Regions from separate parts of the Clostridium sp. X genome, predicted to be linked through region 1. Evidence: riboswitches for the same ligand, from Rfam matches in the RefSeq annotation. Region 1 holds a riboswitch; each other region holds the start of a gene.
The links. Region 1 has a riboswitch for S-adenosylmethionine ahead of ACX0KU_RS15155 (methionine ABC transporter ATP-binding protein). Riboswitches for the same ligand answer to the same signal wherever they lie in the genome.

Region 1 (5,795 bases):
AAGGGGCAGCACATGCTGCAGATGGTTATGCAAGAGCAACGGGAAAAGTAGGAGTAGTTCTTGTGACTTCAGGGCCAGGAGCAACCAATACAGTTACAGGTATCGCAACAGCCTATAGAGACTCGGTACCGTTGGTTATAATAACAGGGCAGGTTGCTCAACCTCTATTGACTAAGGATTCTTTTCAGGAGGTAGATATACTTGGAATTACATCTACAATTACAAAAAAGAACTTTATAGTAAAAGATGTAAATGAGCTTATATTTATTTTAGAGGAGGCTTTTGCTATTGCACAGAGCGGAAGGAAAGGTCCTGTACTAGTAGATATACCTAAAGATATTCAAGTAGCCATGGGGAATTATACAAAAGTATTAATTAATAATATAAAAGAAGTAGGAGTAACCAGTTCTTTTGGGGAAAATTTAGAAAGAAGTATTAGAGAAGCGGCTGATCTTATAAACTTATCATCGCAACCTATAATCTATGCTGGCGGTGGAATTATAAGTTCAGAGGCCAATGAAGAACTAGTGAAATTTTCAGAGAAAATAAAGGCCCCTGTTACATGTAGTTTAATGGGTCTTGGAAGTATATCGGGAGAACATAAAAATTTTACTGGGATGATTGGAATGCATGGAACACGTTGTTCTAATTATGCGGTAACTAAATGTGATCTATTAATTGCAATAGGAGCAAGGTTTAATGATCGTGTAACAAGTAAGATTGAAGGATTTGCACCGGATGCTAAAATAATTCATATAGACATTGATGAAAAGGAACTAGGGAAAAATATTAGAGTAGATATTCCTTTAAGTGGAGATGTAAAAGTTATATTGAAAGATTTAACTAAAATTGTAGATGAAAAATCTGATGGGGATTGGAATTCGCAAATTAAAGAGTGGAAAGAAAAGTATCCTCTATCATATAATAGAAATGAAGGATTAAGTGGACAATATGTGATAGAAAAGCTATACGAAATAACTAAAGGTAAATGCATTATAACAACAGAGGTTGGTCAAAATCAGATGTGGGCAGCTCAATATTATAAGTATTTGGAGCCAAGAACTTTTATATCATCAGGTGGACTTGGGACTATGGGATTTGGTTTAGGAGCAGCTATTGGAGCTTATTTTGGAAATACAGGAAAAAAGGTTATAAATATAGCTGGGGATGGAAGTTTTAAAATGAATTCTATTGAGTTGGCTACTATATCAAGATATAAAATTCCAATAATACAGTTGGTTTTAAATAATAGCTGTCTTGGGATGGTTCATCAATGGCAAGAGATGTTTTATGACAAAAGATTTTCTCATACTGTATTTGAAGATGAAGTTGACTTTGTAAAACTTGGTGAGGCTTATAGAATAAAGTCAATTAGAGTTACAAAAGAAGAAGAAGTAGAGGCGGTATTAAATTATGCATTAGGGCTTAATGAACCTGTTCTCATAGAATGTCAAATAAGTTATTCAGAAAAAGTATTTCCGATGGTTGCTCCAGGAGAAGTTATTAACAACATGATAAGTGAGTATTAGACTATAAAATTAATTTGATAACTATTTAGGAGGAATTGTTTTGAGTATATATGAATTTGCTTTGAAGATGGAAGAAGATGGACGGAATTATTATAAGGAACTAGCCAAGACTTGTAAGGATGAGTGGTTAAAAGAGATATTTGAGTTTTTGTCACTAGAAGAAACTAAACACTATAATATATTTAGAGGTTTGATGAATAAAAACATGGATATTAATGTTAATGTCGAAAGTAATCTAAATAAATATACAAGTATTTTTGAAAGGAAGAGTCAAACAGAATTTCTAAAGAGTTTACCTAAAGTTCAAACTAATATTTATGTAACTGCGACAGAAGATGAAAAAAAGAGTATAAGTTTATACGAGAAAATGTTAAAAGAAGTAGAGACTGAAGAAGAAAGAAAAATCTTGTTAAATATTATTGAAGAAGAAAAGAAACATTTAAAGTTTTTGGAAGATTTAATTGAACTTATGAATAAATTAGAAAAAATAGAGGAATAATAAAAAGTTCTAAAACTCTATTGACAATTATTCTGTACAGTAATATAATAAACAAAGAATTGAATATAGCTTATCAAGAGTGGTGGAGGGACTGGCCCGATGAAACCCGGCAACCGGTATAAAGTATATATTATAGTTTATACAATGGTGCTAAATCCTGCAGCAAAAGCTGGAAGATGAGGATACATAGGAATTTTAGACCTAAGGACATCCTTGGGTCTTTATTTTTTTATCAACAAGTAGCAGGGGGTGCAGCAATGATCGAGATAAAAAATATAGTAAAATATTTTGGAGAAGATAAAGTTTTAAAAGATGTAAGTTTAGAAATAGAAGAAGGAGAAATTTTTGGGATTATAGGACATAGTGGAGCTGGAAAGTCTACACTGCTACGATGTATAAATGGTCTTGAGAGCTATGATTCAGGAAATGTAATAGTAGGTAGTAGAGAAGTAAAGGATCTTGAAGAAAAAGAAATTAGAGAGTTTAGAAAAGATATAGGAATGATATTTCAGAACTTTAGTTTATTAAATAGAAGAAATGTATGGCAAAATGTTGCCTTGCCACTAGAAACCTGGGGATATAGTAAAGAAGATATAGATAAAAGAGTAAAAGAACTACTGGCTCTTGTTGGACTAGAGGATAAAGCTAATAGCAGGCCTAAAGAGCTTAGTGGAGGACAAAAACAAAGAGTTGCTATCGCAAGAGCATTAACTCTTCAGCCAAGTATTTTACTGTGTGATGAGGCAACTTCAGCCCTTGATCCTAAAACTACAAAATCTATACTACAATTACTTAGAGAAATAAATGAAAAATTAGGCATAACAGTTATTATAGTTACTCATCAAATGGAAGTTATAAAAGAAGCTTGTACAAAGGTAGCTTTAATGGAAGGCGGAAGAGTAATTCAGGCTGGAAAAGTAGAGGAAGTTTTCTTAAATCCAACTAAGGAAATGGAAAATTTATTAGGTGAAGAAGATGTACTCCCAACAGAAGGAGTAAACATAAAAATATTCTTCCCAAAAGAGCTAAGTCAAAATAGTATAATAACCTCTATGGCTAGAGAATTAGATATAGATTTTTCTATTGTTTGGGGAAAACTTGAAAAATTTAGTGTTGGTGTACTTGGAAGCTTAGTAATAAATGTGCCAGAAGAAAAAAAACATATAGTTTCTTCTTATCTTAATGAGAAAAATGTACATTGGGAGGTTCTATAGATATGTTGACTAATATTTTAATTCCAGCACTTGGAGAAACCCTGTATATGGTTTTAATTTCTACATTTTTAGCAGTTTTAATAGGTTTTGTACCAGCAATTATAATGATTATTACTGATAAAAATGGATTAAAGCCAAATGAGCCAGTATATAACACTCTAGATATGATTATAAATGTGTTAAGATCTTTTCCATTTATCATTTTATTAATATTACTAATACCATTTACAAGACTTTTATTGGGAACTTACATTGGAACGACTGCAGCAATAGTACCATTAACTATTGGTTGCGCTCCTTTTGTGACAAGAGTAATAGAATCAGCACTTAAAGAAGTAGATAAAGGAGTAATAGAAGCTGCAAAGTCCTTTGGAGCAAGTACTTCTCAAATTGTATTTAAAATTATGCTTCCGGAAGCCCTACCTTCTATTGTTTCAGGGATAACCCTTACAGCCATAGTTGTAGTGGGATTTTCTGCAATGGCAGGTGCAATTGGAGCTGGCGGACTTGGAGATGTAGCTATGCGATATGGATATCAGATGTTTAAAACAGATGTTCTAATAGCTACAGTAATAGTTTTAATAGTACTTGTTCAAGCTATTCAGACAATAGGAACACTAATATATAAAAAGGTAAACAGATAAATATAAAATACTATTTATAGTAATTTATAAAATATAAAAGAATTAATAAATAATAAGGGGGAATTATAAATGAAAAAAAGAATTTTATCAGTTTTATTAGCAAGTACAGTGGTTTTAGGTGCTATCGGACTTACAGGCTGCGGAAATAAAGAAGCGGCTAAGCCAGAAGAAAAGAAGAAAATAGTAGTTGGAGCAACTCCAGAACCACACTCTCAAATTTTAGAAAAAGTAAAACCAATACTTGAGAAAAAAGGTTATACTTTAGAAATCAAAGTATTTAATGATTATGTAATTCCTAATACTGCTGTTGAAGATGGTCAATTAGATGCTAACTTCTTCCAACATGTTCCTTATTTAGAGAAGTTTAATGAAGAAAAAAAGACACATTTAACATATACTACTAAAGTTCACTTAGAGCCAATGGGAGTATACTCAGAAAAATTAAAAGATTTAAAAGAAATAAAAGATGGAGCGACTATTGCAGTGCCAAATGATCCAACAAATGAAGCTAGAGCTTTAAGACTACTTGAAAGAGAAGGAATTCTTAAATTTAAAGAAGGAGCACTAATAACTAAATTAGATATTACAGAAAATCCTAAAAATATAAAAATACAAGAATTAGAAGCAGCACAACTTCCAAGAACTTTAAAAGATGTAGATGCAGCAGTTATTAATACAAACTATGCACTACCAGCAGGATTAAATCCTACAAATGATGCTCTTGCAATTGAATCTAAGGATTCTCCTTATGCTAATATATTAGCTGTTAAAGAAGATAACAAAGATAAGGAATATATAAAAGCTTTAACTGAAGCAATTAACTCACCAGAAATCAAAAAGTTTATAGAAGAAGAATATAAGGGAGCAATAGTTCCAGCATTCTAAGCAGATATCCCAAATCTACGATTAAAAGGTCATGTTATGTAAATTACTCATAACATGACCTTTTTTTAGAACCAATTTTTTTTCCTGAAATAATTTATCATAAATAAAATTAATGCAATGGTAATAATCCAAAAAATCGGGTACCCATACTTAAAACTAAGCTCAGGCATATAGTGAAAGTTCATACCATAAATACCTGTTAAAAATGTAAGAGGGATAAAAATAGTAGAGAATACCGTTAAAACTTTCATTACTTCATTAGTTTTATTACTCATGCTTGAAAGATAAATATCAAGCATTCCAGATAAAATATCTCTATAAGTTTCAATTACATTTATAATTTGAATGATATGATCATAAACGTCCCTTAAATATATGGTAGTTTTTTCGTCAATTAAGATATGTTCATCCTTGATTAAGGTACTTACAATTTCCCTAAGGGGCCATACAGAGTTTCGAAGAAAAATTATATCTCTCTTAAGGTTGTATATATCTGATAGTAAGCTTTTGGTAGGGTTATTCATAAGATTATTTTCGATTTTATCTAAAACATCTCCTATACTTTCAAATATATTAAAATAACTATCTACTATAGCATCTATTAAGGAGTAAAGCAGATAGTCGGAACCCTTACTTCTTATATTATTTTTATTAGTCTCAAGTCTGTTTCTTATATTATCAAAGACATCTCCAGGAAATTCCTGAAAGGAAATAAGACAATCATCAAATAATACGAAACTAACTTGTTCAGACTTTATTTCTTTAGAGAATTTATCGTAATAGAGCATCTTAAGAACTATGTATATATAATTGTTTTCTAAATCAACTTTAGGATGCTGGTCTGTATTTAGAATATCTTCTAATATTAAAGAGTGAATGTTGAAATTATCCCCAACTTTTTTTACTAGATCTATATCATAAAGTCCATCAATATCTATCCATATTACAGAACTATCTATGCTTTTATGAAAAGCTTTTTCTATATTATTTATAGAGGTTTTATTAAAAATATTATCATTATACT
Region 2 (5,795 bases), 1.5 Mb from region 1:
AAGCCTGATGTGTATATTTTTCTACGCAAATCATCTCCAAAAAAGCCTTGAGGTTGATATTTTATCTTAACTTTCTTGTCATCAATTGTTTGCACTAGTTTTATATCTTGAGGATTAGTAGAGCTTATTTGAATATACCCCGGAGTACCCTCTCTATTTGAAAACCATTTAAACATTCCTGAATGAACTAGTGGTGCCACCCAGTATAGTTGTCCATTAACATTTATCTGAGTAAATTCTGATAATTCAACTTGGCTACCTAATGCTACTTGTTCTCCTAGCTTCTTTTCCCCAAGGTTTTGAGCAAGATCTTTATCTACCATTGGAAGCTTAGTTAAATCTATAGGAGATATTTCAGAAGAAAATTCTTTTTCCTTTACCTCGCCAATCATAGTTCTATATTTACCTGAATTAAAAATACCAAGAGTAGATCCTATTTGGAATACTAACAAAATAAAAGTAATTACAGATATCCAAATTACCTTTTTAATCTGAAACTTATAAACAAGTAAAGTTGCCATAATTAAAAGTGCTATTACTTGAATTACTATTAAAGTACTTATAAAGTTTAAAGATAGCACTGGCATTGTAATATATCCTAAAATCAATGTGACTATAACTAGTATTACGGTTATAGCTATAGCTACAGTCTTTTTACTTGATACCTTCGATTTATTTATTGTTTTTCCTTTATTCATAATTTCCCCCAATATTAAAGACCTTATTATATCTTATACTATACCATATTATAAGATATAAAACTATTGGGACTTTATGCCTAAGAAAGCCCTGTATTCAACCGAATACAGGGCTTTTTATTATATTTGTGCTAAAGCATTTTCAATATCATTAATTAAATCATCTATTCCTTCAATTCCAACGGAAACTCTTATAAGTTCTGGATTAACTCCAGCTTGTCTTTGGCTTTCTTCATCTAATTGTTGATGTGTTGTAGATGCTGGATGTATTACAAGAGATTTAGCATCTCCTACATTTGCAAGGAGTGAGAAAATTTCTAATGAATTTATAAATTTCACACCGCTTTCTAATCCACCCTTTACTCCGAAAGTAAATATAGCTCCAGCTCCTTTTGGAAGATACTTCTCTGCAAGAGTTTTATATTTGCTATCAGCTAAACCTGGGTAGTTTACCCACTCAACTTTAGGGTGATTACTTAAATATTCTGCAAGCTTTTTAGCATTCTCTACATGTCTTTCTACTCTAAGCGATAATGTTTCAAGACCTATTAATAATTGGAAAGAGTTAAATGGAGATATACATGCTCCTGTATCTCTTAATAATGCAGTTCTAAGTCTTAAGATATAAGCTGCTTCTTTAAAAGCTTCATAGTAAGAAAGTCCGTTATAGCTCTTATCCGGTTCAACAAGTTTTGGGAACTTACCATTATTCCAATCAAACTTTCCTGAGTCTACTACTATTCCCCCTATAGATGTACCATGACCTCCTATATACTTTGTAGCTGAATGTACTACAATATCTGCTCCAAATTCAAATGGTCTGCAAAGGTATGGAGTTGCAAAAGTATTATCTATAATTAGCGGAACTCCATTTTTATGAGCAACGTCTGCTATGGCTTCTATATCACATATATTAATTCCTGGATTTCCTATTGTTTCTATAAATACTGCTTTAGTTTTTTCTGTTATAGCCTTTTGAAAATTTTCTACATTTTCTGGATCTACAAAGTTAACCTTAATTCCAAAGTTAGGTAAAGTATTTTCAAATAAAGAATAAGTACCACCATATATTGTAGATGCTGCTACAATTTCATCTCCGCTACCAGCAATATTTAAGATAGCATATGTTATAGCTGCCATTCCTGATGCCGTTGCAACTGCTCCAACCCCACCTTCTAATAAAGTAACTCTCTTCTCAAAAACATCTGTAGTTGGATTCATGATACGAGTATAAATATTTCCAAACTTCTTTAAACCAAATAAATCAGCTGCATCTTGTGTATCTTCAAATACATAAGAAGTTGTTTGATATAGTGGTACAGCTCTTGATTTTGTTACAGCATCTATTTCTTGCCCACCGTGTAATTGAATTGTTTCAAAAGATAATTGTTTTGTCATTTTTAATTGCCCCCTTAGTAATTTCGTTACAGAAACTCCTTGTCTATTTTGCCCCGATAAAATAAAAAAATCTTTCTGTAGATAAGCTACAGAAAGATTTTAATCTCTCAGTTCCTTATCTTCCAGGTATAAATACCTGCTGGATTTAGCACCTTAAAACATTGCTGTTTAGGTTGCCGGACGTCATCGGGCCAGTCCCTCGGTCACTCTTGATAAGAAGTTCCGTATTTAATTTATCTAATAATAACAAGCTTTTCATAGTTTGTCAATAAGTTTTATAATAATTGTATTCCTGATTCTTCACACTCTTTTATAATGTCTTCTGACCATATAGAAGATTGAACTTCACCTATATGAGCTTTTCTTAAGAAAAACATACATATTCTTGATTGACCAATTCCCCCACCCATTGTTAAAGGAAGTTTATCCTCTACAAGCATTTTGTGGAATTCTAATTCTATTCTTTCCATACAACCTTCTTTTTCTAATTGAGATACTAATGATTCTTTATCTACTCTAATACCCATAGAAGAAAGCTCAAAAGCGCACTCTAAAAGAGGATTCCAAAATACAATATCTCCATTTAATTGCCAATCATCATAATCTGGTGCTCTTCCATCATGTTTTTCGCCTGATGCTAATTTATCTCCTATTTTCATTATAAAGACTGCACCTTTATCTTCTGCTATTTTATTTTCTCTTTCTTTAGCAATTAAACCAGGATACATATCTTCTAACTCTTGAGTAGTTATAAATGTAATCTTTTCTGGTAATATTTTATCTATCTCAGGATATTTGCTATTGATAAATTCTTCAGTAGCTTTGAACACTTCATATATCCCTTCTACTGTACCTTTTAGTTTATCAATAGTTCTGTCTTCTTTGCTTATAACCTTTTCCCAATCCCATTGGTCTACATACATAGAATGAAGGTTATCTAACTCTTCATCTCTTCTTATAGCATTCATGTCTGTATAAAGGCCTTCTCCTGAAGTAAAACCATATCTATATAATGCCATTCTCTTCCATTTAGCTAATGAATGTACTATTTGTATTTCTTCATCTTTAATATCTAATGCATCAAAACCTACTGGTCTTTCTACTCCATTTAAATTGTCATTAAGTCCTGTAGATGCCTTTACAAATAAAGGTGCTGATACTCTAGTTAAATTTAATTTATATGCAAGCTCTCTTTCAAAATAATCTTTAAGCTTTTTTATTGCTATTTCTGTTTTTCTTAAATCTAAGCTTGAATGATAAGCTTTAGGAATTATAACCTTTTTAACAGTTTCCATATTTCCTGCCCCCAAATCCCAATATTTTAAATATCTAATTCATTAAAAATTATAACCTCTTTATTGTAGTTTTTCAATATATTTTACGTTATTTTATCAAGATATTAATATTAAAGCCTCAAATTTTATAATCAATAAATTTCTAGTAAATAAGAGTGGTTTTTTTATGAATTCAAAAAAATTCCCTTATAATTATTCAACTATAGTATACTTAACATAGTAAATAAGTTATGAGAAGGTGTTAATTTGAAATCTAATAACAGAACTACTAAACTTGTATCTTTATCTTTTATTTTAGTATTTACAATAAATATTTTTTTTATGAATACTTCCACTAAAGCCCAGCCTGTAAATGTAGAAATTCCAAGCATAGAGAATAAGGAAATTCTTGAAAAACAATTTATAAATCCTAGTAATACAAAGGAAAAATCACGTTTGTATTACCTTAAGGATATCGATTCTAAAACTCCTGTTATCTTTTTTTGTCATGGGTATGGTGGGTCAGATCCTAATTTATATAAAAATTTAATCAATCATATCGTAAGCCAAGGCTATATAGTTGTTTATATACCTTATCCTATTATTCCTTTACCTATTAATAAAACAGTAATAGAAGAAAAATATACTATATTATGGGATGGTATTGAAGAATCAGTAAAATCATATGGAGATTTAATGGATCTAACAAAGATAGGATTTGTTGGGCACTCCTTTGGTGCCGGCGCACTCCCTGCACTTACTTATAAAGCTATAGAGAGTAATAACTGGGGTACATCTGGCGCTTTTATGTATATGTTGGCTCCTTGGTATTCTTATCAAATAACTCAAGAGCAATTAAGTAACTTTCCAAAACAGACTAAACTAATAATGGAAGTTTTCAACGATGATGTTACTAATGATCACAGAATGGCAAAAGATATATTTGAAAATATTAGTATACCAAATAGTGAGAAGGACTTTATTAATCTGTATAGTTCTTATAACTCTAATCTAGTGGCACTAGCAAGTCACGGGGTTCCTCTTAACAATGACTATGAACCAGATATGTATAAAGCCTTAGATAAATATGGCATTTATAATCTCTTCGATGGATTAGCTATGTACAGCTTTAATAAAGATTTAGAAAGTAAGAAAATAGCTTTAGGGAATGGTAGTAAAAATCAAATATACATGGGCACATGGGCTGATGGAAAAAAATATAGAGACCTCCAGGTTACAGATTTCCCAGTGCTAACCAAATCACAATCTTTCTATACGTATAGCTGGGATAGTCCCTTAAATCCTAGAAGAAATGAAAGTTATTTCACCGATGAGAGTGATGGCTTTATATATATAAATAAAGAATCTGTAAGCACCAACAAGGAATGGAAAATAAATTTTAATTCTGAAATCGATGCTACCTATTTAGATGATACTAGTATAAACCTCTATAATAGCGCCGGAAAACCTGTTCTGTTTAATATGATTACTACTGACAACAATACATCAATTAAAATCATTCCACTACAGCCTTACGATTATGGAGAGACCTATTCCCTTTATATTAATAAAGGTATGTTCTCCTCTAAAGGTGCTTATCTAAATAAAAGCTATATTCTCACCTTTACAGTTAGATAATTCATATAACAATAGTAAAAAAGGTACCTTTGAGTTAACTCTTTACTCTCGGTACCTTTCTTTTGAACTTAATTATAGGTTTCTGATTTTATCTCAATATACTAGCAGAAAGCATAGCTTTTGCTATTAATTTCTTTTTATTATACATATTCATCTCAACCTTACAAAAGTTTCTTCCTATATCAATAATCTGTGCATCTATATGTATTATACTATCCATTTGTATCGGTTCTATAAAGTATGTAGAAATACTATCTACTCTTATATTTTCATTACTTTTCCGCCTCAATGTTGCTATACCTATTGTAGAAAGTAACATATTTAGCGAACTCCAAGACGCTGTACCCATATGGTCTAGCATTTCAAGTTTTATCTTACCTGTAAACCTTATTAAATCTTCTTGAACCTCTTGTTCAAAGCTTTTAAGAATTATATCTTCTAAAGTCTCCCCTACTTGAGGTTGTCTTGCTATATAATGGAGAGCTTTTATTACATCATCTCTTCCTACAATTCCTACAAGCTTTTTTCTTCTAACTACAGGACAAATCTCTATACCTTCCCATCCCATAATATGTGCTGCATAAGAAACTGTAGTTTTCTCTGTAACATTTATAGGATCTTTGCTCATTATTTTACTTATTAGAACATCATTACTGCTATCCCTTGGCAAATCCTTTATTGTCACAATGCCTACAACATTCATACCATCATCTACTACTGGATATCTTTCACGCCCTGTTTCAGAGATCATTTGCCTTAAAAAGCTAACAGTTTCATTTTCTTTTAT
Region 3 (5,795 bases), 650 kb from region 1:
TGAGAGCATATATAGAAGATGATACTGTTGTAAAACTTGAGAATAAAGAAAATAAAATATTTCTCATTACAGCAACTCCTGTTAATATAAATAACAAAAAATATATAGTAGAGATAGTAAAAGATATAACTCAAAACAGACAACTATGTGATATTAATATCAGTATACCTACTGACACTAAGAGTATTATAGATGAAATGAATGATAAGATAATAAAGGACGAGCTTACAGGTATTTATAACAGAAGATTTATAAATGAAAGACTTCCAGTTGATATAAATAAGAGTAGGATACTAGGAACCCCTTTGTCAATTATTATGACAGATATAGATTTTTTTAAAAACATAAATGACAATTATGGGCACTTTACTGGAGATAAGTTGTTAAAAGATTTTGCAAGTTTACTAAGGAATTCTATTGAAGAGGGTAATGACTGGGTTGCTAGATATGGTGGAGATGAGTTTTTGATAGTTTTAAATAATATAGATGAAGTTATTGCTTTTAAAATTGCTGAGAATATTAGAAAAAATTTAGAAGTTACAAAATTTATATATAATGATATAACAATAAGTATAACTTCAAGTTTTGGAGTCTATAGCATTACTGATGATAAATTAGATTTAGCTAATATTATATCAAGTATAGATGAGAATTTATATAAAGCAAAAAAAACAGGTAGAAATAAAACTGTTTACTAATAAATTATATTCTGTTTAATTAAACAAAGGGGGAGTATATTTGGATATAAATCATAAAAATGATTTAGACCTTGAGAAGTTAAATGATAAAGTTGAAGAACTTAGGAATATATTAAACGAAGTATGTTGTACTATAGATACAGATACCAATAAGGACTATGATACGAGATTAGCTACAAGTCAATATTTAGATGAGCTTATTGTTCAGTATATGAAAAAATTAATGAAAAATAGAAATTAGTGATGGTCTCTTAACATTAACGTTAGGATTAATTTTACAGTTTCATAATAAAAGTCTAAGAATAAAGTTGCTACTCTACTTTATTCTTAGACTTTTAATTTTTTTTATTTTTGATTTTTATCTTTTGCCTGTTTAATAAGAGCTGTACCATACCCCATAGGGCATACCTGACACCAGCTTCGAGGTTTAAATATAATACCCATAAGAACCCCTACAGCTAAAGATGACATCATAAGTCTAAATACAGCAAAGGCAACTTTATGAGGAACAAAGCCAGAGTGGATAAGAGATATAGTAAACATAATCAGCATTAAGCCTAATAGTATATTCTTTACTTTTTTTACTTCTTAGATAAGATGGCATGTTATTATCTAAGGATATATGCTTAAGAAAATTTCCTAATAGAGAACCTCTAGGACAATAATGAGAACAGTGGATTTTACCTCTTCCTCTTATTGCATGATACAAAGGTACTGTTATGCAAAGAAACCCTAGAAAGCCAAATCTTATATCAAGTATAGACAATACAATAAAACTAATCATAATAATCCAAGACCATTTCATATGAGATTTTCTTTTTTTCATGATAAACCCTCCTATAATTAATATATTTAACTTTGAGGATTTAATACCCCTATGGGGTATATTATATAATTTTATCAAAAGAATATCAAGTAGTTTTTTATCAATTGACAAGAGGAAAATTATACTATAGAATAAATATCATATGATATGTATCAGATGATATTTAAAAGTGAGGGAATTATAAATGCCACCTAAGATAAAGATTACAGAAGATGATATTCTTAATGCAGCAGTTGAAATAACAAGAGAAAAAGGGATAGCTAGTGTAAAGGCTAGAGAAATTGCTAGGTCTTTAGGCTGTTCGATTCAGCCAATATTTAGAAACTTTGAAAATATGGATAAGTTAAAAAGGGATTTATATAAAAAGGTAGAAAATATCTTTGATGACTATATGATACATGGAGAAGAGCGACATAAAAATCCTTTTTTAGGAGTAGGATTACTCTATACTGATTTTGCTAAAAAAGAGAGAAATCTTTTCAAACTACTTTTTATGTCCGATGAATTCAAAGGCAGAAGTATATTTGAAATGATAAAGAATAATGACAATAAAAAAAGATTAGGAATGATATCGGAAATAACAGAGCTTAATTCAGAGAACATTGAGCAGTTATTCGTTGATATATGGCTAATGACTCATGGAATTGCCTCAATGATAGCTACTAACTATTGTGATTTTACAGAAGACCAAATAGTAAAAATATTAATGGATTCATTTTGTGGAATTAAATATCAATTAAGCATACAGGAGAAAAGGCTAGAATAATAGAATTCTAACTAACTTTTTATATTGAAGGGGTGTGTAATATGAAATTACTAATACATGATTTACAAGAAGAAAAAGCTAAAGAGTTATTACCAAGTACACTAGATAATATAAAAATAGTATCTAATGATAACACTATTCATAATTGCATAGGATGTTTTGGATGTTGGGTAAAAACCCCTGCTGTTTGTGTAATACGAGACAAATATGAGAACATGGGAGAATACCTATCAAAAAGTCATGAAGTTAATATCATTAGTGAATGTTTTTATGGTGGATTTAGTTTATTTATAAAGAATATAATGGATAGAAGTATTCCATATATACATCCATATTTTTCAATCAGGAATGGAGAAATGCACCACAGACGAAGATATGATAATAAGTTTAATTTAAATATATGGTTTTACGGTGAAAATATCACGGAACGAGAAAAACAAACAGCAGAAAAACTAATAAAGGCAAACGCAATTAACCTAGATTGTAGCAGTTGGAAGGTTACATTTATTCATGATATTGGAGAAATAAAAGGATTTATGGGGTAAGGGGTGTTATTATGAAAATAGCTTTAATCAATGGAAGTCCTAAAGCAAAAAATAGTGGATCTGAATATATAGTACATACATTAAAGTCTTTATTACCTAAAGAAAATGAAATTATAGAATGTAATCTTAGAACAGCTAAATTAAGTAATGAAGAGCTAGAACATATAGTACAATGTAATGTACTAGTGTTTGCATTTCCCTTATATTTTGATGGAATCCCTTCACATTTAGTAGACTGTCTTTATCAAATAGAAACATATTTAAAAACAAAATTAATTCATAAAATAACTGTATATTCTATTGTGAATTGTGGATTTTATGAAGGGCAGCAAAATAGCATAGCATTAGAAATAATGAAAAATTGGTGTGAAAAAGCAAAGATTAATTGGGGACAAGGACTTGGTATTGGTGGAGGCGGAATGCTGCCAATGTTTGCAAGCATTCCAGAGGGAAAAGGACCTAAAAAGAATTTTTCAGAAGCAATAAAAACTATTGCAAATAGTATATATACATGTACTACAGGAGATAATATATATATATCACCAAATTTTCCGAGAGTTATATATAAGTTGGCAGCAGAAATGGGTTGGCGTCAGCAAATTAAGGCAAATGGATTAAAAAAGAGAGATTTATTTACAAAAAAATCTTGACATTGTTTAATCATAGATGTAAAATAATATAAAATTTAATAGTTCGCTAAATCTTATCAAGAGCGGCTGAGGGACTGGCCCTATGAAGCCCGGCAACAGCCAGTTTAATTTATTTAAACTGGAAATGTGCTAATTCCTGCAGGAGAATTTCCTGAGAGATAAGAAGCATGATTATCATTATTAATATTAATTAATGAGCTAACGCATAATCGCTTCTTATAAGATTTAAGAAGCGATTTTTTATTTTACTCATTTATATTTACTGGGGCAGATTAGTAAAGTTGTAACGCGTTAATACATGAAGGTGAGCATTTCTTGGGGAGGATATCATGATAAATATAGCTATACTTGGAAGTGGAACTGTAGGTTCTGGGGTTATAGAGCTTATAAAGAAAAATTCAAATAAATTAAAAGATAGAACAGGCGAAGACATAGTAGTATCAAAAGTACTTGTAAGAAATATAGAAAAATATTTAAACAGTGAGGACTTTGAATTAATAACAGATAATATTGATGACATATTTACTAATAGCCTAAATATAGTAGTTGAGGTAATGGGGGGCATTCATCCAGCTTACGAGTATATAAAGAAGGCACTTAATATGAAAAAGCATGTAGTAACTGCTAATAAAGACTTAATTGCAAAATACGGAGAAGAACTTTTGGACCTGGCTAATAAGAATGACGTTAAATTATACTTTGAAGCTAGTGTAGGTGGAGGAATTCCAATACTAAAGCCTTTAAGTGAATGTCTTGTTGGAAATGAGATAAAGAGTTTACAGGGTATATTAAATGGAACTACTAATTTTATACTATCAAAGATGCATGAAGATGGAATGAAATATGAGGATGCTCTTAAATTAGCTCAAGAACTTGGATTTGCTGAATCTAATCCAGAGTCTGATGTTATGGGATATGATGCTGCTAGAAAATTATCAATACTCTCTACTATATCTTACAATGAAAAGGTTAGTTGGGAAGATATTAAAACAATAGGCATAAATGAAATAGATGAAGTGGATATAAAATCAGCTAAAGAAGCAAATTGCAATATAAAGCTTCTAGCTCTTAGCAAAAATGATGAAGATGGTATATATGCAACTGTAAAACCGGTGATGGTAAGTACATCAAGTCAAATATCAAAAGTGGAAAATGAGTTTAATGGCATATTACTAGATGGAGATGCTGTAGGGGAAGTATTTTTCTATGGAAAGGGAGCAGGTAAGCTTCCGACAGCTAGTGCTGTCTTTGGAGATATTATTGACATTATAGAAAACAAAGGAAAAAAGGTATTTCAACCAGCGAGAAAAAAAGCTACTGTGAAAGATAAGTGGATGTATAAAAGTGATTGGATGCTTAGAATAAAAACTGATGATAGACTAAAGATTATGTGTGATTTAAGTGAGTCTTTCACAAGTTGTTATTTTTTAAATGAAAAAGGAAATGACCAGGATGAGGTAGTAGTTTTTGTACAAAGTGAGAATGAAGTTTCATTAGATCTTAATATAGAGAAGCTACAGAACATAAATAAAATAACAAGCATTAAAAAAATGATGAAATTGGGAACTTCATAGTTCAGTTTTTATATAAATTTAAATTAAGTAATGGGGTAAGGAGGTAGTACAATGCCGATAGTAATACCAGAAAGTCTTCCAGCAGCTAAAATTCTTGCTGATGAGAATGTATTTGTAATGCATGAGGAGAGAGCAATTCATCAAGATATTAGAGCATTAAAAATAGTTATTTTAAACTTAATGCCGACTAAAATACAAACAGAAACTCAAATTTTACGTTTGTTAGGAAATACACCCTTACAGGTGGATATAACTCTTCTTCACATTGAAGAACATAAGTCTAAAAATACTTCAGATGAACATTTATCTAGCTTTTATAAAACCTTTAAGGATATAAAAGAAGAAAAGTTTGATGGAATGATAATAACAGGGGCACCTATTGAACATTTAGAGTTTGAGGAAGTTGATTACTGGAATCAATTAAAAGAAATAATGGATTTCTCAACTACAAACGTTACATCTACACTGCATATATGTTGGGGAGCTCAAGCAGGACTTTATCACCACTTTGGAATACCAAAATATCAACTTGGAGAAAAGATGTTTGGAGTATTTCCGCATAATGTGCTAGGTGAAGGAGTAATGCTTTTAAGAGGTTTTGACAATAAGTTTTATGTACCTCATTCAAGGCATACTGACGTTTCAAGAGAAGATATAGATAAGGTTCCAGAGCTTGAAATATTGTCAGAATCTGAAGAATCAGGAGTATATATGGTTATATCAAAAAATGGGAAAC
Region 4 (5,795 bases), 480 kb from region 1:
AGAAATGAGGGAAGCATTAAGCGAAGCAGTGAATGATATAGCAGAATGTACTCGATCTGTACTAGAGAAAACTCCCCCTGAATTAGCAGCAGATATAGCTGATAAAGGTATTGTGATGACTGGTGGAGGTGCTTTGTTGAATGGATTAGACAAGTTAATAGGAGAAGTAACTAAGGTTCCAGTATATGTTGCGCAGGACTCAGTTTCAACAGTTGCAATGGGAACAGGAGAAGTTCTAAATTATCTTGATAAGATTGATGCATCATATAAAGGCAAAGATATAAGTTTATTAGATTAATTATATTTAAATGCGTATATTATTATGCAAAAATAAGCTCTATAATTGGCTAAAACAATTACAGAGCTTATTTTTGTTTTGTTAAATAATACTATTATTAGTCTTACTATCTATACTATATAAGTAGTAAGAATGAAGTAAAGCATCAGTAATAACTTCTGCCATATTCATTATTAGACTAAGTCGTATATTTCTATTAGTGAATAATTCATTATTGTCACTAGAATCTACAATACCAATTATGGAAGCATCTCCAACGTCAGGAAGAACTTTTCCTACACCTTTTCCGGGATGGATAGGATAATCTCGCGCTTGTATCTCACCAATGTTATTAGTATCCCCCAGGCAAGCATCTATACCTATTATTGTAGAACCTGGATGTGCTTTTTTTATTTGTTGCAATTGCTTATCTATATTTAAAGCGTGTATAGGATCTTCAACTGTTCCATATACAGTTAGCGGATAATTTTTACTCTTAAGTAAGGTTCCGACTAGAGGACCAAGACAATCACCTATACATCTATCAGTACCGATGCAAACTACTACAGAATCTTTAGTTATATAATCCTTTATAAAATATGCGATATCGTAGTATGATAGATTATCTTTAAAGTTAGCTCTCACTTTATTCAAGAACGACACCTCCTTGATAATGTATATGAGAAAGTTAAATGTTATATGAAATAAAATTGAACTTAATTTATAATGTATAGTAATATAGAGAAAATAGCAGTAAATTGAATCTTAAAGCTTGTAGTTTTCTGTAATTAAAAAAAATAGATTTGAAATAAAAGATAATTCTAGGTATACTAATATTCGTTGGCGCGGTTGATGTCAATAAATGAAACAACTAAGTGCTAAAAATAATATATGCTGGCATAGCTCAATTGGTAGAGCAACTGACTTGTAATCAGTAGGTTTCGGGTTCAATTCCTGATGCCAGCACCAATTGTGGAGGAGTTCCCGAGTGGCCAAAGGGGGCAGACTGTAAATCTGTTACGTTTCGTTTCGATGGTTCGAATCCGTCCTCCTCCACCATCATATAATATATGGGCGCATAGCTCAGCTGGGAGAGCACCTGCCTTACAAGCAGGGGGTCACAGGTTCGATCCCTGTTGTGCCCACCATGTAATTTTAATAAGTTAATAATTATGGAGGAGTTCCCGAGTGGCCAAAGGGGGCAGACTGTAAATCTGTTACGTTTCGTTTCGATGGTTCGAATCCGTCCTCCTCCACCAAGAAAAAGATATCAAATTTTGATATCTTTTTTACTTTCATAAAAAAAATCGAGAACATAATCAATATTTAAATGACAAATCGACAAAATTAATAATAAATCAATGTAGATTCTTGACACTTACATGTTACATATGATAATATTATTTTGTTTTAAAATTGAATATAAGATAAGAAAAACTTATCAAGAGAGGTGGAGGGAGCGGCCCTGTGAAACCCAGCAACCGGTATGATTAATACTAAGGTGCTAATTCCTGCAGAGCAATCTGCAAGATAAGAAATTACATTATTCACGCAAATCGACCTCCTTAATAAATTAAGAGGTTTATTTTTTTTGTTAGAAAGGGGATCTTAAAATGAAAAGATTATTTACGTCAGAATCAGTAACAGAAGGACATCCAGATAAAATATGTGACCAAGTTTCAGATGCTATTCTAGATGCTATTTTAGAAAAAGATCCATATGGAAGAGTAGCTTGTGAGACGGCAGTTACTACTGGTATGGTTATGGTTATGGGAGAGATATCAACAAACTGCTATGTTGATATTCCAAAGTTAGTTAGAGGAGTTATAAGCGATATCGGTTATACAAGAGCTAAATATGGATTTGATGCTGAAACTTGCTCTGTATTAACATCTATTGATGAACAATCAGCAGATATAGCTATGGGAGTAGATGAAGCATTAGAGTCAAGACGTGGAGAAAAAGATGAAGTTGAGGCAGTAGGAGCAGGAGATCAAGGTTTAATGTTCGGATTTGCATCAAATGAAACAGAAGAATATATGCCTCTTCCAATAAGTATGGCTCATAAACTTGCTAGAAGATTATCAGAAGTTAGAAAGAATGGAACATTATCGTATTTAAGACCAGATGGAAAGACACAGGTTACGGTAGAATATGAAGACGACAAACCTACTAGAATAGATGCTGTGGTAATTTCTACACAACATGATCCAGAAATTACTCAAGAGCAAATACATAGTGATCTTATGGAACATGTAATAAAGGTAGTAATATCTAATGAGTGGTTAGATGAAAAAACTAACTATTACATTAATCCTACGGGAAGATTTGTTATTGGTGGACCGAATGGAGACACGGGTCTTACGGGAAGAAAGATTATAGTTGACACTTATGGTGGATACGGCAGACATGGTGGTGGAGCTTTCTCAGGAAAGGATCCAACAAAGGTTGATAGATCAGCAGCATATGCAGCAAGATGGGTTGCTAAAAATTTAGTAGCAGCAGGAATTGCAGAAAAACTAGAGATAGGTTTAGCTTATGCAATAGGAGTTGCTCATCCTGTATCTCTATTAGTTAATACCTTTGGAACAGGTAAAATAGAGGATAATAAGATAGTAGAAATAGTAAATAATGTATTTGATTTAAGACCAGGTGCAATTATAAGAGACTTAGGTTTGAGAAAGCCTTTATATAGACAAACGGCAGCTTATGGTCATTTCGGTAGAGTAGATTTAAATGTTCCATGGGAAAATTTAGATAAAGTAGAAGAGATAAAAAAACATATATAATTAAACATAAAGGCTAATGTTGATTTTAAGACATTAGCCTTTAATTTAGTTATAAAGTTAAATATGTATATATTGTGACTTATCGTGTAAGCAAATGGCAAAACTATTATATAATATAATTAGTTGAGAAGTTATGGTTATATGTCTTATAATTAATTTAACAAACTAAAATTTACATAGTGCTAATGATATTATGGGAGCGATCTTATGCATGAGATAGATGGAACTGTAGAAGCAATTGTATTTAAAAATGAAGACAACGGATATGTGGTAGCACATATAAAAGATAAAAAAAAGAAAATTGTTATCACTGGATGTATACCTTACATATCAGAAGGTCAAAATTTAAAGTTACAAGGGGAATGGTTTAACCATCCTCAATTTGGTGAACAATTTAAAGTTACTTCTTGTGAAGAAATAATTCCTAACTCTTTGGAAGGAATAGAGAAGTATCTATCTTCAGGAATAATATCAGGTATAGGTCCTGTTACTGCGAAAAAAATTGTAGAACAATTTGGAGAAAGTACTTTAGATATACTTGATGAGAATATTGAACGACTAAAAGAGATAGAGGGAATTGGGGATAAAAAAGTAGAAACTATATCTAAGTCTTATGCTAAGCAAAGAGAGATAAGAAGTATAATGGTCTTTCTACAGACTTATGGAGTTACAGTTAAACAGTGCATAAAGATTCATAAAAGGTATGGATCAAGTTCTATAAATGAAGTTAAAGAAAATCCTTATAAACTAACTGATGATATAGCAGGGATTGGATTTAAAACAGCAGATAAAATAGCACGAAGTTTAGGGGTAGAAAATAATTCTCCTTTTAGAATACAGTCAGGCATAAAATATATAGTTAATCAGTTTTGTTCTATGGGAAACACATATATGCCTTTAGACAAAGTTTTAAAAGAATCTCAAGAAATATTAGGTGTATCTAAAGAAGATATTGAAAATAATTTGCAAGATACTGTATTGAGTGGAAAATTAAAAATAGAACTTATTGATAATGAGGAATGTGTCTTTACTATGCCTTATTATTATTGTGAATTGTCTGTAACGAGTAAGATATTAACTTTAACTACTAGCAATTATGAAAAAATTAAAATAGATATAGAGAAAGAAATTGAAATATTTGAGAGTAACAATAATATTAAATTTGCTCCTATTCAATTTGAAGCAATTAAAGGAGCATTTGAAAATGGAATTGAAATAATAACCGGTGGACCTGGAACAGGGAAAACTACTATAATTAAGTGTATAACTGAAATATTTGAGAATGCAGCTATGACGGTTTTTATGGCAGCGCCTACTGGTAGAGCTGCAAAAAGAATGAGTGAAGCTACAGGAAAAGAAGCAAAAACAATTCATAGACTTTTAGAACTTGGATTTAGTGATGACGATGATATGGAGTTTTTTAAGGGGGAAGAATCGCCACTACAATGTGACGTTATTATTATAGATGAAGCTTCAATGATAGATATATTATTAATGAATAACTTACTGAAAGCAATACCTATGTCTACAAGGCTTATAATAGTTGGTGATTCCGATCAGCTACCCTCTGTAGGTCCAGGAAATGTGCTAAGAGATTTAATAGAAAGTAAGTGCGTAAAGGTCGTAAGACTGAGGGATATATTTAGGCAGGCAGAAGAAAGCATGATTGTAGTAAATGCACATAAGATTAATAGTGGGGAAATGCCTATTTTAAATAAGAAAAATAAAGATTTTTATTTTATTGGAGAAGAGGAATCGGATAAAATACTAGATACTTTAGTAGAATTAATTTATGAAAGATTGCCGAAGTTTAATAAAGAGTGGAATAGAGTTAAAGATATGCAAATATTATCTCCAATGAGAAAAGGCGTTCTAGGCGTAGAAAGTTTAAATAAAAGACTTCAACAAATATTAAATCCTAAGGATAAGGAAAAGAGTGAAAGAGAATTCAAAAACACGGTATTTCGTGTTGGAGATAAGGTTATGCAGACAAAGAATAACTACAACTTAAAATGGACTCGTGTTAGTGGAGAAGGAGAAAGTGAAGGTTTAGGTGTTTTTAATGGAGATATAGGATATATATATGAAGTAGAAGATGATAAGGTAAGTGTAGTATTTGATGAAGAAAGAAAAATAGTATATGATAATATGTATTTAGATGAACTTGAGCTTGCGTATGCAATGACGGTGCATAAAAGTCAGGGGAGTGAGTTTCCAGTAGTAATAATGCCTATGTTTATAGGACCACCTCTTCTTATGAATAAAAATTTATTTTATACTGGTATAACTAGGGCAAAGAAGATGGTAGTGTTAGTTGGAGCTTCCAAAGCCATTAAATTTATGGTTGATAATAATAGAAGTTATGAAAGATATTCCGCACTTAAATGGAGAATATTGAATATACTGGAAGGTGACATTATGAAGCCGGTTGAAAGTTTATCACAAGGGGATGAGTTGTGAATATGAATATAGACAGTATTAAGTTCGCTGATAGAAAAGGAAAAATACTTAAACAAATAGTAGACTGGAGCCTAGGAAAAGAGAAGTTTCTAAATATAGTCTCTCCACCATATAACGTATCACATACATTTATTGAAATCATATTAAGGTTTACTAGTGTAGGTAAAAGAGTTTTATATATAACGAATGAAGATGTTGGGGAAGCGGATATAATTAATGAAATAAAGAAGAGAAGTAGCTTTAGAAAATATATGTACTTTAAAGAAAAT

Region 2: another riboswitch for S-adenosylmethionine. It lies ahead of ACX0KU_RS07605 (O-acetylhomoserine aminocarboxypropyltransferase/cysteine synthase family protein); the one in region 1 lies ahead of ACX0KU_RS15155 (methionine ABC transporter ATP-binding protein).
Region 3: another riboswitch for S-adenosylmethionine. It lies ahead of ACX0KU_RS02685 (homoserine dehydrogenase); the one in region 1 lies ahead of ACX0KU_RS15155 (methionine ABC transporter ATP-binding protein).
Region 4: another riboswitch for S-adenosylmethionine. It lies ahead of metK (methionine adenosyltransferase); the one in region 1 lies ahead of ACX0KU_RS15155 (methionine ABC transporter ATP-binding protein).

Annotation. Positions count from the first base shown of each region.
Region 1 covers NZ_CM146912.1:3,011,340-3,017,134, reverse strand. The annotation lists gene ilvB (biosynthetic-type acetolactate synthase large subunit) at 1-1,529, shown strand, start outside; gene ACX0KU_RS15160 (ferritin-like domain-containing protein) at 1,570-2,028, shown strand; SAM riboswitch class I at 2,096-2,211, shown strand; gene ACX0KU_RS15155 (methionine ABC transporter ATP-binding protein) at 2,286-3,242, shown strand; gene ACX0KU_RS15150 (methionine ABC transporter permease) at 3,245-3,886, shown strand; gene ACX0KU_RS15145 (MetQ/NlpA family ABC transporter substrate-binding protein) at 3,956-4,771, shown strand; gene corA (magnesium/cobalt transporter CorA) at 4,837-5,795, opposite strand, start outside.
Region 2 covers NZ_CM146912.1:1,481,738-1,487,532, reverse strand. The annotation lists gene ACX0KU_RS07610 (cell shape-determining protein) at 1-698, opposite strand, end outside; gene ACX0KU_RS07605 (O-acetylhomoserine aminocarboxypropyltransferase/cysteine synthase family protein) at 819-2,096, opposite strand; SAM riboswitch class I at 2,209-2,315, opposite strand; gene asnA (aspartate--ammonia ligase) at 2,372-3,391, opposite strand; gene ACX0KU_RS07595 (Ig-like domain-containing domain) at 3,638-5,008, shown strand; gene ACX0KU_RS07590 (DRTGG domain-containing protein) at 5,097-5,795, opposite strand, start outside.
Region 3 covers NZ_CM146912.1:550,935-556,729, reverse strand. The annotation lists gene ACX0KU_RS02715 (GGDEF domain-containing protein) at 1-698, shown strand, start outside; gene ACX0KU_RS02710 (Spo0E family sporulation regulatory protein-aspartic acid phosphatase) at 739-939, shown strand; gene ACX0KU_RS02705 (hypothetical protein) at 1,198-1,524, opposite strand; gene ACX0KU_RS02700 (TetR/AcrR family transcriptional regulator) at 1,709-2,290, shown strand; gene ACX0KU_RS02695 (flavodoxin family protein) at 2,332-2,835, shown strand; gene ACX0KU_RS02690 (NADPH-dependent FMN reductase family protein) at 2,847-3,485, shown strand; SAM riboswitch class I at 3,536-3,650, shown strand; gene ACX0KU_RS02685 (homoserine dehydrogenase) at 3,815-5,059, shown strand; gene metA (homoserine O-acetyltransferase MetA) at 5,111-5,795, shown strand, end outside.
Region 4 covers NZ_CM146912.1:385,401-391,195, reverse strand. The annotation lists gene mreB (rod shape-determining protein MreB) at 1-298, shown strand, start outside; gene yyaC (spore protease YyaC) at 380-931, opposite strand; tRNA gene ACX0KU_RS01910 (tRNA-Thr) at 1,171-1,246, shown strand; tRNA gene ACX0KU_RS01905 (tRNA-Tyr) at 1,252-1,336, shown strand; tRNA gene ACX0KU_RS01900 (tRNA-Val) at 1,350-1,425, shown strand; tRNA gene ACX0KU_RS01895 (tRNA-Tyr) at 1,452-1,536, shown strand; SAM riboswitch class I at 1,713-1,814, shown strand; gene metK (methionine adenosyltransferase) at 1,891-3,066, shown strand; gene recD2 (SF1B family DNA helicase RecD2) at 3,274-5,526, shown strand; gene ACX0KU_RS01880 (hypothetical protein) at 5,529-5,795, shown strand, end outside.